One region of the Embleya australiensis genome, then DNA from elsewhere that is predicted to be linked to it. Evidence: riboswitches for the same ligand, from Rfam matches in the RefSeq annotation. Region 1 holds a riboswitch; the other holds the start of a gene.
What was found. A riboswitch is a leader RNA that binds a small molecule or an ion and turns the genes downstream of it on or off. The one in region 1 is predicted to bind cobalamin.

Region 1 (4,791 bases):
CGTGCCCCTTGTCACGATGACGAACGCCACGGATCGGAATAGGCGGCAGGGGCGGTCACGTCGCGGGCGGTCGCCGGGGCGGGTACGTGCGTTCCCGCCCCGGCGAACTCAGGTCAGGAGGCCGTGTTCGGCAGCGTCGCGCGCACCTCCCGGGCCGCCGCGACCAGATTCTCCAGCGAGGTGCGGACCTCGGGCCAACCACGGGTCTTGAGGCCGCAGTCGGGGTTGACCCATAGACGTTCGGCGGGGATCGCGGCAAGTCCCTTGCGGAGCAGGCCCACCACCTCGTCCGCGCTCGGGACGCGCGGGGAGTGGATGTCGTACACGCCGGGTCCGGCCTCGCGCGGGTAGCCGTGGGCGGCGAGTTCGCCGGCGACCTGCATGTGTGAGCGGGCCGCCTCCAGGCTGATCACGTCGGCGTCGAGGTCGTCGATGGCCTGCACGATGTCGCCGAACTCGGCGTAGCACATGTGGGTGTGGATCTGGGTGGCCGCGCGTACGCCGGACGTGCTCAGGCGGAATGCCTCGGTGGCCCACGCCAGGTATTCGGCGTGGTCCACGGCGCGCAATGGCAGCGTTTCGCGCAGCGCAGGTTCGTCCACCTGGATGACCGAACTCCCGGCCGCCTCCAGGTCGTTGACTTCGTCGCGCAGCGCGAGCGCGACCTGTCGGGCGGTGTCGCCGAGCGGTTGGTCGTCGCGGACGAAGGACCAGGCGAGCATGGTCACCGGTCCGGTCAGCATGCCCTTGACGAGTCGGTCGGACAACGACTGGGCGAACGCGGTCCAGCGCACGGTCATCGGGTCGGGGCGGGAGATGTCGCCGGCCAGGATCGGCGGGCGCACGTACCGGGTGCCGTAGGACTGGACCCAGCCGTGCCGGGTGGCAACGTACCCGGTGAGCTTTTCGGCGAAGTACTGGACCATGTCGTTGCGTTCGGCCTCGCCGTGGACGAGGACGTCGATACCGGCCTTCTCCTGGAAGGAGATCACATCGCGGATCTCGGCCTCGATGCGCTCCTCGTACCCGACGCCGTCGATGCGTCCCGCCCGCAGGTCGGCGCGGGCGGCGCGCAGCTCGGCGGTCTGCGGGAAGGAGCCGATGGTGGTCGTGGGCAGCAACGGCAGGCCCAGATGCGCGCGTTGGGCCTCGGCCCGTTGGGCGTACGGCTTGCTGCGGCGCGCGTCGGCGTCGGTGACCGCGGCGGCGCGGGCGCGCACGGCGGGGTCGTGGGTGAGGGCGGACGCCTTGCGTGCGGCCAGGTCGGCCAGGTTGGCGGCGAGGTGGGTCGCGATGGTGTCGGTGCCCTGAGCGAGGCCGCGGGCCAGGGTGACAATCTCCTCGGTCTTCTGCCGGGCGAACGCGAGCCACCGGGCGATCTGCGGGTCGATGTCGCGTTCGGCGTCGGCGTCCAGCGGCACGTGCAACAACGAGCAGGAGGCGGCGACATCGACGCGGTCGGCCAAGCCCAGCAGTATGCCGAGGGTAGTCAGTGACTTGCCGAGGTCGTTGATCCACACGTTGCGGCCGTCCACGACGCCGGCGACCAGACGTTTGCCGGGCAGTCCGCCGACGGCGGCCAGCGCGTCCAGGTTGGCGGCGGCGGAGCCGGTGAAGTCCAGTGCCAGGCCCTCGATCGGGGCTTTGGCCAGGATCGGCAGCGCCTCGCCGAGGCGGTCGAAGTACGAGGCCACGAGGACCTTGGGCCGGTCGGTCAGTTTGCCGAGGTCGCGGTAGACGCGGGCGGCGGCGCCCAGTTCGGCGAAGCTGCGATCCTGCACCAGCGCCGGTTCGTCGAGTTGCACCCACTCGGCCCCGGCGGCGCGCAGGTCGGCGAGCAACCGCGCGTACACCGGAAGCAGCCGGTCCAGCAGGGTCAGCGGTTGGAAGTCGGCCGCGACGCCAGGTGCGGGCTTGGCGAGCAGGAGGTAGGTGAGCGGGCCCACCAGCACCGGTCGGGCGGTCAGGCCCAGCGCGACGGCCTCCTCGAACTCGGCCACCTGCTTGGCGGAGTTCGCCTCGAAGACGGTGTCCGGCCCGAGTTCGGGGACGAGGTAGTGGTAGTTCGTGTCGAACCACTTGGTCATCTCGAGCGGCGCGACGTCCTGCGTGCCGCGGGCCATGGCGAAGTAGCCGTCCAGGGCGTCGGCTTCGACGGCGGCGCGATGCCGGGCCGGGATCGCGCCCACGGCCACGGTGGTATCGAGGACGTGGTCGTACAGCGAGAAGTCGCCGGTGGGCACCTCGTGGATGCCGGCCTCGGCGAGGCGCCGCCAGTTGGCCAGGCGCAGTTCGGCCGAGGTGTCCCGAAGCGCCTGCGCATCGGTGCGGCCGGCCCAGTAGCCCTCGACGACCTTCTTCAGTTCCCGGTTCGGGCCCTGACGGGGATAGCCGTACACGGTGGCACGGGCTGCCGCGGCTGCGGTCTTGGTTGTCACGGAACTCTCCTTCGCGAGCCTGTCGACAAGATCCCGGAGACGGATCGCAGGCACGAAGGGATGGCAAACCACACGGGCCACGTCGGCGTACTCGCGCGCACATACGTGTCCCACCGGTTGTCCGCCGACCCGCCCACGAGGTCACCGAGCTCTCCGTGCGCTGCGACAGCGCACGGGCAGTGGCAGGTCTTCGGACTCGCGGGCACATCCACCAAGGGTGGACACCTACTGGCCGTCGCTTCCCGGACCGAAACGGGTCCAGTGCTGTTGACGGCGGTCGTTCCCACTCACCGCTGCGGGGCAGTCCCGGATTCGCACCGGGTTCCCTCTTGCGACGCGCCTACCCGGATGGCAGGGCGAACCGACTGCGTGCGACAGCTTAGACGCACAAGAGGCACCCGGGGGAGCCCGGTGCACGCGCCTGGCGGCGAGAGCACGCCTCGAAGGCGTGGACGCAGCCGGCGTCGCTGCGATCGAGTCGGTCCTCGTGACGCGTCGCCGCGTTCGTTCCGGGCGGTGTGGCCCCACGGGCGGTGATCCTGTCGGAACGAACGCGGTCGCGACACCGAGGACGAGGCTGCGTCGGAGTCTTCGGCGGTTCGGCCGGTACTACGGGCGCGTCGGGGCCACGCGCGGCGGCGGGTTGGTGGTGTCCGTCTTGTCCTTGGAGAACGACCACCCCTCGAAGCTGCCCAGCGGAGGCTTGCGGGCGCTCGCGCCCCACGAACTGTAGGTCCACGTGCCGTTGTTGGGCGCGTGCCAATAAGACCAGTAGGCGGATGCCGGCGGGGTGTTGACGCACGGTTCGGTGTCCACGCCGGGCTTGCCCTCGATCCGGCAGATGAACGCCTCTCCCCAGCGGTTGGTGCCCTGGATCTGGAAGCCGGCGTTCTTCAGCGCGGCCAAGCCCGTGGCCTGGTCGCCGGGCGCACAGCGGGTGAGCGTGGCCCCGCCGAGCTCCTGGAAGTCGACGATCACGGTCACGCCGTTGGCGTCCGGGCAGACGCCGGCGGAGCCCTTGGTGGGGTCGATGGCGTAGGCGGCCGGGGCGTTCACGGTGATCTGGGCGGTGGCGGGCAGCACGAGCAGGGCGAGCGCCCCGACCAGCCGACCCCTTCGAGCCTTGTTTCCACGAATCTTCACGCGCGGATCCCTTCGTGCGACGGGCGTCGGCACGAGCGGCGAGAGCGACGCCGACCGGGCCGAGCGATGTTCCTCTCGGGACCGCGCACCCCCGGTATCCACCGACAGGACATCGCCGGGCGGGAAATCCGGGCCTCAGCATGCAGTCCACGACAGCTGGAGCCTCAAACTCGTACGAATCCAGGTGTTCCGACTCGCGGTGGCCTGCCGGTCACCGCCTACGGTTGCGGGTCAGCGCCGGACTTCGACCGGCTTCCCCTGGACTTCGAACCATGCGGTTGTCGCCGACCTGAAGAGAGCCGGCTTGCGGAGCGTACGAGATGCCCTGTTCGTCGGACAACGGGTCAGACGATGGATCCGCGATGTCGTTCATCACCTTCATGGGTGCTCGACGCTGGTTTGCACAACGGTGGTTACGGTCACCCGGGCCGCACCGGGCCCCACGACAGGGGACCTGGGAAGCACGGCCAGTAGGCGTCCTGTCTTCGAAACCGAGCCCGCGAGTCCGAAGGTGGATGGCGGCTGCCCCAACCACCGGCGAGCCGGCGGCCTTCACGTACGGTCCGAGGCATGACCACAGGAGATCCGAAGGCCCCCAAACCCCGAGTGCAGTTGGTCATCGGCATTGTCCGCCGAGACGACGAGATCCTGCTTGTGCGGGAGAGTCTCGGCACCGGCGGCGAGATGCTCTGGTCGCTCCCCGGCGGCGGGATCGAGGACGGCGAACTCGTGCACGAAGCTCTCCGGCGCGAGTTGCGGGAGGAGACCGGACTGCTCGTGGGAGACCCGGTGCGTACCGCCTTCCTCATGCACATCGATTCGGAACGGCACCCATCGGCGTTTGCCGCCGCCTTCGAGATCGACCAGTGGTCGGGGAACATCACGCCAAGGGACGACGACATCGAACAAGCCGCCTTCTTCCCCTTGCCCGACGCCCTGAAGCTGCTCGGCGAGCTGGACAGCGCGATCCAGCGCGAACCCATCGTCGGCTATCTGTCCGGGGCCGTCGCGCCGGGGAGCACCCGGCTGTACCGCAGCCGGGGTGACGAAGAAACGCTTGTCGCCCGCTGGTGATCCCGGACAACGCCCGCCGCACAAACGTCACGATCCGAGGCCGCAGCGCCAGGAGTCCCAGTCTTCGAGGGTGCAAAACTGCGGAATCCGAGTACCCCGGTTCGGACTTCGACTCGACAGGGCGGCATGCCCACGC
Region 2 (7,062 bases), 350 kb from region 1:
GACCCAGTTGGTCCCCGAGGCGAGGCCGTTGAGCAGCCCGCGCGAGCGCAGGAAGTACACGTAGGCGAAGGCGCCGTAGAAGAACAGCCCCTCGATGCACGCCGCGAAGCAGATCAGGTTGAGCAGGAACTGCCGCCGGTCGTCCCGCGATTCGAGCCGGTCCAGGCCCATCGCCGAGTCGATCCAGCGGAAGCAGAACTCCGCCTTGCGCCGGATCGACGGGATGTGCTCGACCGCGGCGAACGCCTGCTCGCGCTCCTCGTGGTCGGGCATGTAGGTGTCGAGCAGCGTCAGGTAGAACTGCACATGGACGGCCTCTTCGAAGAGTTGCCGCGACAGGTACAGCCGGCCCTCGGGCGAGTTGATGTGCCGGTACAGGTTCAGCACCAGGTTGTTCGCCACGATCGTGTCGCCGGTCGCGAAGAACGCGACCAGGCGCTGCACGAGGTGCCGCTCCGCCGGGCTGAGCTTGTCGAGGTCGGCGAGGTCGCTGTGCAGGTCGACCTCTTCGACCGTCCAGGTGTTGCGGATCGCCGCCCGGTACTTCTCGTAGAAGTCCGGATACCGCATCGGGCGCAGCGTGAGGTTCATTCCGGGATCGAGCAGGCTCACGTGCACGCCTCACATGCTTCGGGGTTCTCCAGCGAGCAGGCGATGACCTCGACGTCCGAGATCTCCTCGACCGGCGCGGCGGACGCCTGCGCGGGCACGGTCGCCTGCTGGATCCGCGTCGCGGGGCGCGAGCGCAGGTAGTACGTGGTCTTGAGACCGGTGGACCACGCGTAGCGGTACATCGAGGACAGCTTGCCGATGGTCGGGTCGGCCATGAACAGGTTCAGCGACTGCGACTGGTCGATGTACGGCGAGCGGGCCGCCGCCAGGTCGATCAGCGCGCGCTGCGGCAGCTCCCACGCGGTGCGGTACAACTCCCGTACGTCCTCCGGGAGTTCGGCGATGCCCTGGACCGAGCCCTCGGCGCGCTTGATCCGGTCGCGCACCTCGGGGGTCCACAGGCCGCGGGCCTTGAGCTCGCGCACCAGATAGCCGTTGATCTGCAGGAACTCGCCGGACAGCGTCTCGCGCTTGAACAGGTTGGACACCTGCGGCTCGATGCACTCGTAGGCGCCCGCGATGGAGGCGATGGTCGCGGTCGGCGCGATCGCCACGAGCAGCGAGTTGCGCAGCCCGTGCTCGGCCACGCGGGTACGCAGCGCGTCCCAGCGCTTGGTCTGGGTCGGGTACACGCCCTCCCACAGGTCCGGCTGGAGCCGGCCGCGCGCGGCGTGCGTCTCGGCGTAGGCCGGGTGCGGGCCGTGTACCTCGGCGAGCGCCGAGGAGGTCTCCAGGGCGGTGAGGTAGATCTCCTCGGAGATCAGCGTGGACAACTCGCGCGCCTCGGCCGAGTCGAACGGCAGGCCGAGCGTGAAGAACACGTCCTGCAGGCCCATCAGCCCCAGGCCCACCGGGCGCCAGCGCGGGTTGGACGCGGCGGCCTGGTCGGTCGGGTAGTAGTTGATGTCGATCACGCGGTCGAGGAAGATCACCGCGGTGCGCACCGTGGCGCGCAGCTTGTCCCAGTCCATGCCCTCGCCGGCGACCACGTGCGCGCCGAGGTTGACCGAGCCGAGGTTGCACACGGCGGTCTCGCCGTCGCTGGTGACCTCCAGGATCTCGGTGCACAGGTTGGACAGGTGCACCACGTTGCCCGGCTCGGCGGCCTGGTTGCAGGTCCGGTTGGCGGCGTCCTTGAAGGTCATCCAGCCGTTGCCGGTCTGCGCGAGCGTGCGCATCATCCGGGCGTACAGGTCGCGCGCGGGCATCTGCCGGACGAACCGGCCGTCCCGCTCGGCGGCTTCGTACACCTTGTCGAACTCGGCGCCCCACAGGTCGGGCAGCTCGGGCAGCTCGTTCGGGTCGAACAGCGACCAGACGCCGTCCTCCTCGACGCGCCGCATGAACAGGTCCGGCACCCAGTTGGCCAGGTTGAGGTTGTGCGCGCGACGCGCGTCCTCGCCGGTGTTCTCCCGCAGTTCGAGGAACTCCAGGATGTCGGGGTGCCAGGTCTCCAGATACACGCAGGCCGCGCCCTTGCGCCGGCCGCCCTGGTTGACCGCGGCCACCGACGAGTCGAGGGTCTTCAGCCACGGCACGATGCCGTTGGAGTGCCCGTTGGTGCCCCGGATCAGCGAGCCGCGCGAGCGCACCCGCGACCAGGCCACGCCGATGCCGCCGGCGAACTTCGACAGCCGGGCGATTCGCCCGTACATGTCGTAGATCGACTCCAGCTCGTCCTTGGGCGAGTCGAGCAGGTAGCACGAGGACATCTGGGTGTGCACGGTGCCGGAGTTGAACAGCGTCGGCGAGCTGGGCAGGTAGGCCAGCGAGGACATCAGCCGGTAGAAGCCGATCGCCTCGCCGGGCTCCTTGGACAGACCGCACGCCACGCGCAGCAGGAAGTGCTGCGGGGTCTCGACCACCTTGCGCGAGACGGGGTGGCGCAGCAGGTAGCGGTCGTAGACGGTGCGCAGACCGAAGTACTCGAAGCGGCGGTCGCCGTCGGCGTCGACGGCGGCGTCCAATTCGGCGGCGTGCGCGGCGACGAACGCCGCGGTCTCCGCGCCGATGATGCCCTCGCGGTGACCGAGCGCGATGCCGGCGCTGAACGAGGCGACGCCGGCCTCGGCGGCCTCGTCGGCGATCCGGCCGGCCAGCAGGCGCGCGGCGAGCCGCGAGTAGGCGGGCTCCTCGGCGATCAGCTCGGCGGCGGTGCGCACGGCCAGGTCGGCCGCCGCGCCGCGGTCCGCACCCTCGTTCAGACCCGCGACGACCCGGCGGACGACCCGATCCGGATCGACCTCCGGCAGATCGCGCGCCTGGGTGCGCACCAGGGTGGCAAGGCGGTCCTCGGGGCTCTCGTCGACCCGCATCCGGGTCGCGCCCACGCTGTCCACAACGGTCACGTGCTCTCTCCTCGCGAGCTCGTACGTACAGGTGACCCCACGCCCGAAGGCGCGGGCAGCCGGCAGGTATTCGGACTCGCGGGCATGCCGGGGCACCGCCGGGCACGGCGTGTGCTCGGTGGTCCGCGGAGTGCCTAGGGGTCGTCGCTTCCCGTACGCCCTTCGGCGTCCGGCGCTCCATGACGACTTTCGTTCCCGCTCACCGCTGCGGGGGCAGTTCCGGCCTCGCACCGGATTCCCTCTTGCCTCGCCTTCCCGGAAACTCCGGTCGGGCGAACCAGCTGCGTCGCAGAGCATATATGTAGTGGCGGGGTGGTCGTCGCACCCCCAGGTGTTGTGTCGCGTCCCGATTCCCGGCGTGTCACGGTTCGCCGGAGACGTGCCCGGGTGGTACGACCGGCGGGCAATTGCGACGCGCGTCGAGCACCCCGAACCCCCGCTCCCCCCGCGCCCGTCCGGCCCCACCGGGCCTGCGCGGGCCGCGTGGGACGGGGCCGAGGGCGGCGGGAACGCGGCGGGGACGGACCGGATCGACGGTGCGTCGCGCGTCGGCCGCCGCGCCGATCGGCCGGCAAATTCCTTCCCCGCCGGGCGTGTCGGAGGACGCGTGACAAGAAGCACATCGCGCGGCGGTCGGCCGATTCACGCGGAGCGGATCGGCGGCCCCGGCCCTCGGGTCGGGCCCGGCGGGGGCGCCTCCGGGCCCGGATCGCGTCATGTGGCCGGCTCACGGGCGACGCGTGCGCGGGCTCGGTCCGGGTGGGCGGGCGTGTCGGGGCGGGCTGCCTTGCGGTCGGTCCGTCGGCCGGGGTACCTCCCGGCCCGAGTCGCGCCATTCGGCGACCAACGCCTCGTAGACGGGAGTCTCGAACGTCTCGGTGGGCCACGGCCCGTACGGGGCTCGCAGGATCTTCATGCCGACCCAACCTCACGAGGGGGCGCGAAGTAACCACCAACCGGGTGATGCCACTCGGTCGATTGACGGCCCCGCCCCCGAGCCGGGTCACCCACGCCGACGCCCGATCGCCGCCACACAGGGTGAGCGGCACGGATGGCACCCCCGCGCGCGGCCCTCCTACTCGGTCGGGTACGCCGCGGCGCGCAGGGCGGTGAAGGCTTCGGCGAGGGCCGCGGCCGTCCAGTGGGCGTTCAGGCCGCTGGGGTTGGGGAGTACCCAGATTCCGGTGTCGTCGATCGTCTCGGGCTGACGGCCGACCACCGCCTTGGGGCGGCCGAAGCCGGTGCGGTATGCGCCGATGCCAAGGACCGCCAACCAGGCCGGTCGGTACCGGCGTACCTTCGCGGTGAGCGCCAGGCCGCCGGCCCGGTACTCCTCCTTCGTCAACTCGTCGGCGCGCGCGGTGGTTCGGGCCACCACGTTGGTGATGCCGAGGCCGAGCGTGGTCAACTCGCGCTGCGCGGCGGGCTCGATCAGGCGCGGGGTGAAGCCCGAGGCGTACAGGGCAGGCCAGAACCGGTTGCCGGGACGGGCGAAGTGGCGCCCGGTGGCGCCCGACCACAGGCCCGGGTTGATCCCGCAGAACAGCACCCGCAGGTTCGGCGCGATCACGTCCGGGATGCTCCGACCGTGCGCGGCGGCCAACTCGTCGGCGGTGGGGTTGCGTCCGGGCGGGATGGGCAGCACGATCGACGCGGCGGCATCGGTCTTCGCGCCCGCCGCGCCCGCCTCGGCCGCCCGCGCCTCGTCCCTCTCGCTCACGGCGCCTCCGCGATCATCGCCGTCCCCACCGAGCGGAAGCCGATCCGGTCGTACACCCGCGCGACGTCCTCGTCCCCCGCGCTCAGGAACACCGTCTCGCTCCCGCCCTCCAGCGCGTGCCGGGCCAACTCCCAGGTCACCGCCGCCGCGAGGCCGCTGCGCCGGGCCGCCGGGAGGGTGGCCACGCCGACGATCTCGGTCGTGTCGTACAGGTGCTGGTAGCTGCCCACACACAGCGGTCCGGCCGGGCTGTACGCCGCGAACATCACCGTCTCGCCGCTGCGCAACCGCTCGTTGAGGTAGGACAGCAGGCCCGGGTCCTGGCCGAGCGCGGCGGTGTCCCGCTCGGCGGGCCCGTCGGAGCCGGGCGCGGTCCCGGGGTTGGCGAAGCCGATCGCCGCGACGCTGTGCACGATCGCCAGGTCGGTGGCGTCGGCGCGGATTCGCCGCAGCGTCACCAGGTCCGGCAGATCCGGGCGCTCGGCCGGATGTTCGTCCGGGTCGAGCACCATCAGCGGGTGCTCGTGTATATGCAGTTCGGCCTCGATCGCGGCCGCCCGCAGCGCGGGGGTGGTCTCGTGGACCCATTCGAACGTCTCGGGCACTTTCAACTCTCTCTGCCGCGCCCGCACCGCGCGCACGTCCGCGACGGTGGGCTCGGCGAGGCCGCCGAGCGTGGGTCGGGCATAGTAGGGCCACCCTTCGCCCTCCCGGACGAACAGCGTCAGCGCGCCGATCACCTCGGTGCGGGTGAACCGGCGGGGCACCGCGTCGTAGAAGATCTCCAAATGCGCGCGCAGTTCCGCGGCGGACTTCGGCATGCGGGTCAGTGTGACACGGCCGTCGGCACCGGTTCGGCCCGGTGTCCGAAGCCCGCGTTCGACCCGAAGCCCGCCTTCAACCGGCCCAGGAGTTCGGACAATCGCTCCGCGTCCTCGTCCGGCCAGTCGGCCAGCCGCTCGGCGACCACCGCGAGGCAGCTCTCGGTGGCCCGGTCGACCACGGCGCGCCCCTCCGGGGTGAGTCCGAGCAGCACCGACCGGCCGTCGCGCGGGTCCGCGCGGCGGGCCACCCAGCCGTGTTCGACCAGGTGCGCGAGGTGTCGGCTGACCACGGACATGTCCAGGTCGAGGAGTTCGGCCACCCGCCCGGCGCGCAGCGGTTCGGCACTGCGGCCGAGCACGAACAGGACCGCGGAGCCGGACGGCAGGCTGCCGGGCGGGACGGCCTTGGCGAGGCCGCGGTGTACGCCGACGATGCCCTCCAACTCGGTGAGCAGGTGCCGACAGGCTTCCCTGGTGGCCATGGCGGCTCGCTCCTTCCTGTGCGCGGGCGGTCGTGCGCCCGCGCCGCGGCGACTTCGTTGCCTGTCACAACCATAGAAGAAATTAGTTGCATTTGACAACTTCTCCGGCCGGCGAATCCGCCATGCCCGGCCGGCGCCCGGGTACGGTATGCGGCGTTCCCGCAGCCGACGGAGGCACCGCCGTGTCCGGATCGCCCGCTCGTCGCGTGTTCGACGCGCACCTGCACATCGTCGACCCGCGTTTCCCGCTCGTCGCCAACCACGGCTACCTGCCGCCGACCTTCACCACCGCCGACTACCTGGCCCGGGCCGTCCCGCTCGGCGTGACCGGTGGCGCGGTGGTGTCCGGCTCCTTCCAGGGCTTCGACCAGACCTACCTCCTCGACGCGCTGGCCCGACTCGGCCCCGCCTTCGTCGGGGTGACCCAGCTGCCGCCCGACGTCCCCGACCGGCGGATCGCCGAGCTGGACGCGGCCGGGGTGCGGGCGATCCGGTTCAACGTCCGGCGCGGCGGCTCGGCGACGCTCGACCACCTGGACCGGCTCGCCCGCCGGGTCCACGAGATCGCCGGCTGGCATGCCGAGCTGTACCTCGATGCCCGCGATCTGCCCGACCTGCTGCCGGTGTTGACCGCGCTGCCGAGGGTGAGCATCGACCACCTGGGGCTGTCCCGGGAGGGGCTGCCGCATCTGCTGCGGCTGGTCGAACACGGCGCCCGGGTCAAGGCCACCGGCTTCGGCCGGTTCGACGCGGACGTACCCGCGGCGCTGCGCGCCGTCGCCGCCGCCGACCCGCGGGCCCTGCTCGCCGGCACCGACCTGCCCTCGACCCGGGCGCCCCGCCCGTTCCGGGACGCCGATCTCGACCTGATCGCCGACTCGGTCGGGCCGGACCTGGCCGCCGCCGTCCTGTACGACAACGCGCACGCCCTCTACCGTCCGCGCGGGTAGGCCCTGTCCGGCGGGTCGTCTGCACCCCTCACTCCCGGGCCGCGAGCGCCCGGACCGTGTCCATGTCGTCCGCCTCCGCGGCCGTCTTGTCCTCCCGGTAGCGCAACACCCGCGCGAAGCGCAGTG

Region 2: it holds a riboswitch for cobalamin, as region 1 does, so the genes downstream of both, ACMXN5_RS02150 (ribonucleoside-diphosphate reductase subunit alpha) here and metE (5-methyltetrahydropteroyltriglutamate--homocysteine S-methyltransferase) in region 1, are expected to answer to the same signal.

What each region holds. Positions count from the first base shown of each region.
Region 1 covers NZ_CP182422.1:876,044-880,834, reverse strand. The annotation lists gene metE (5-methyltetrahydropteroyltriglutamate--homocysteine S-methyltransferase) at 114-2,438, opposite strand; cobalamin riboswitch at 2,603-2,820, opposite strand; gene ACMXN5_RS03665 (flagellar hook-length control protein FliK) at 3,048-3,581, opposite strand; cobalamin riboswitch at 3,765-3,839, opposite strand; gene ACMXN5_RS03660 (NUDIX hydrolase) at 4,188-4,655, shown strand.
Region 2 covers NZ_CP182422.1:523,426-530,487, forward strand. The annotation lists gene ACMXN5_RS02145 (ribonucleotide-diphosphate reductase subunit beta) at 1-591, opposite strand, end outside; gene ACMXN5_RS02150 (ribonucleoside-diphosphate reductase subunit alpha) at 609-2,927, opposite strand; cobalamin riboswitch at 3,005-3,258, opposite strand; gene ACMXN5_RS02155 (hypothetical protein) at 3,688-3,876, opposite strand; gene mug (G/U mismatch-specific DNA glycosylase) at 4,036-4,596, opposite strand; gene ACMXN5_RS02165 (GNAT family N-acetyltransferase) at 4,677-5,501, opposite strand; gene ACMXN5_RS02170 (MarR family winged helix-turn-helix transcriptional regulator) at 5,507-5,986, opposite strand; gene ACMXN5_RS02175 (amidohydrolase family protein) at 6,169-6,936, shown strand; gene ACMXN5_RS02180 (ATP-dependent DNA ligase) at 6,965-7,062, opposite strand, start outside.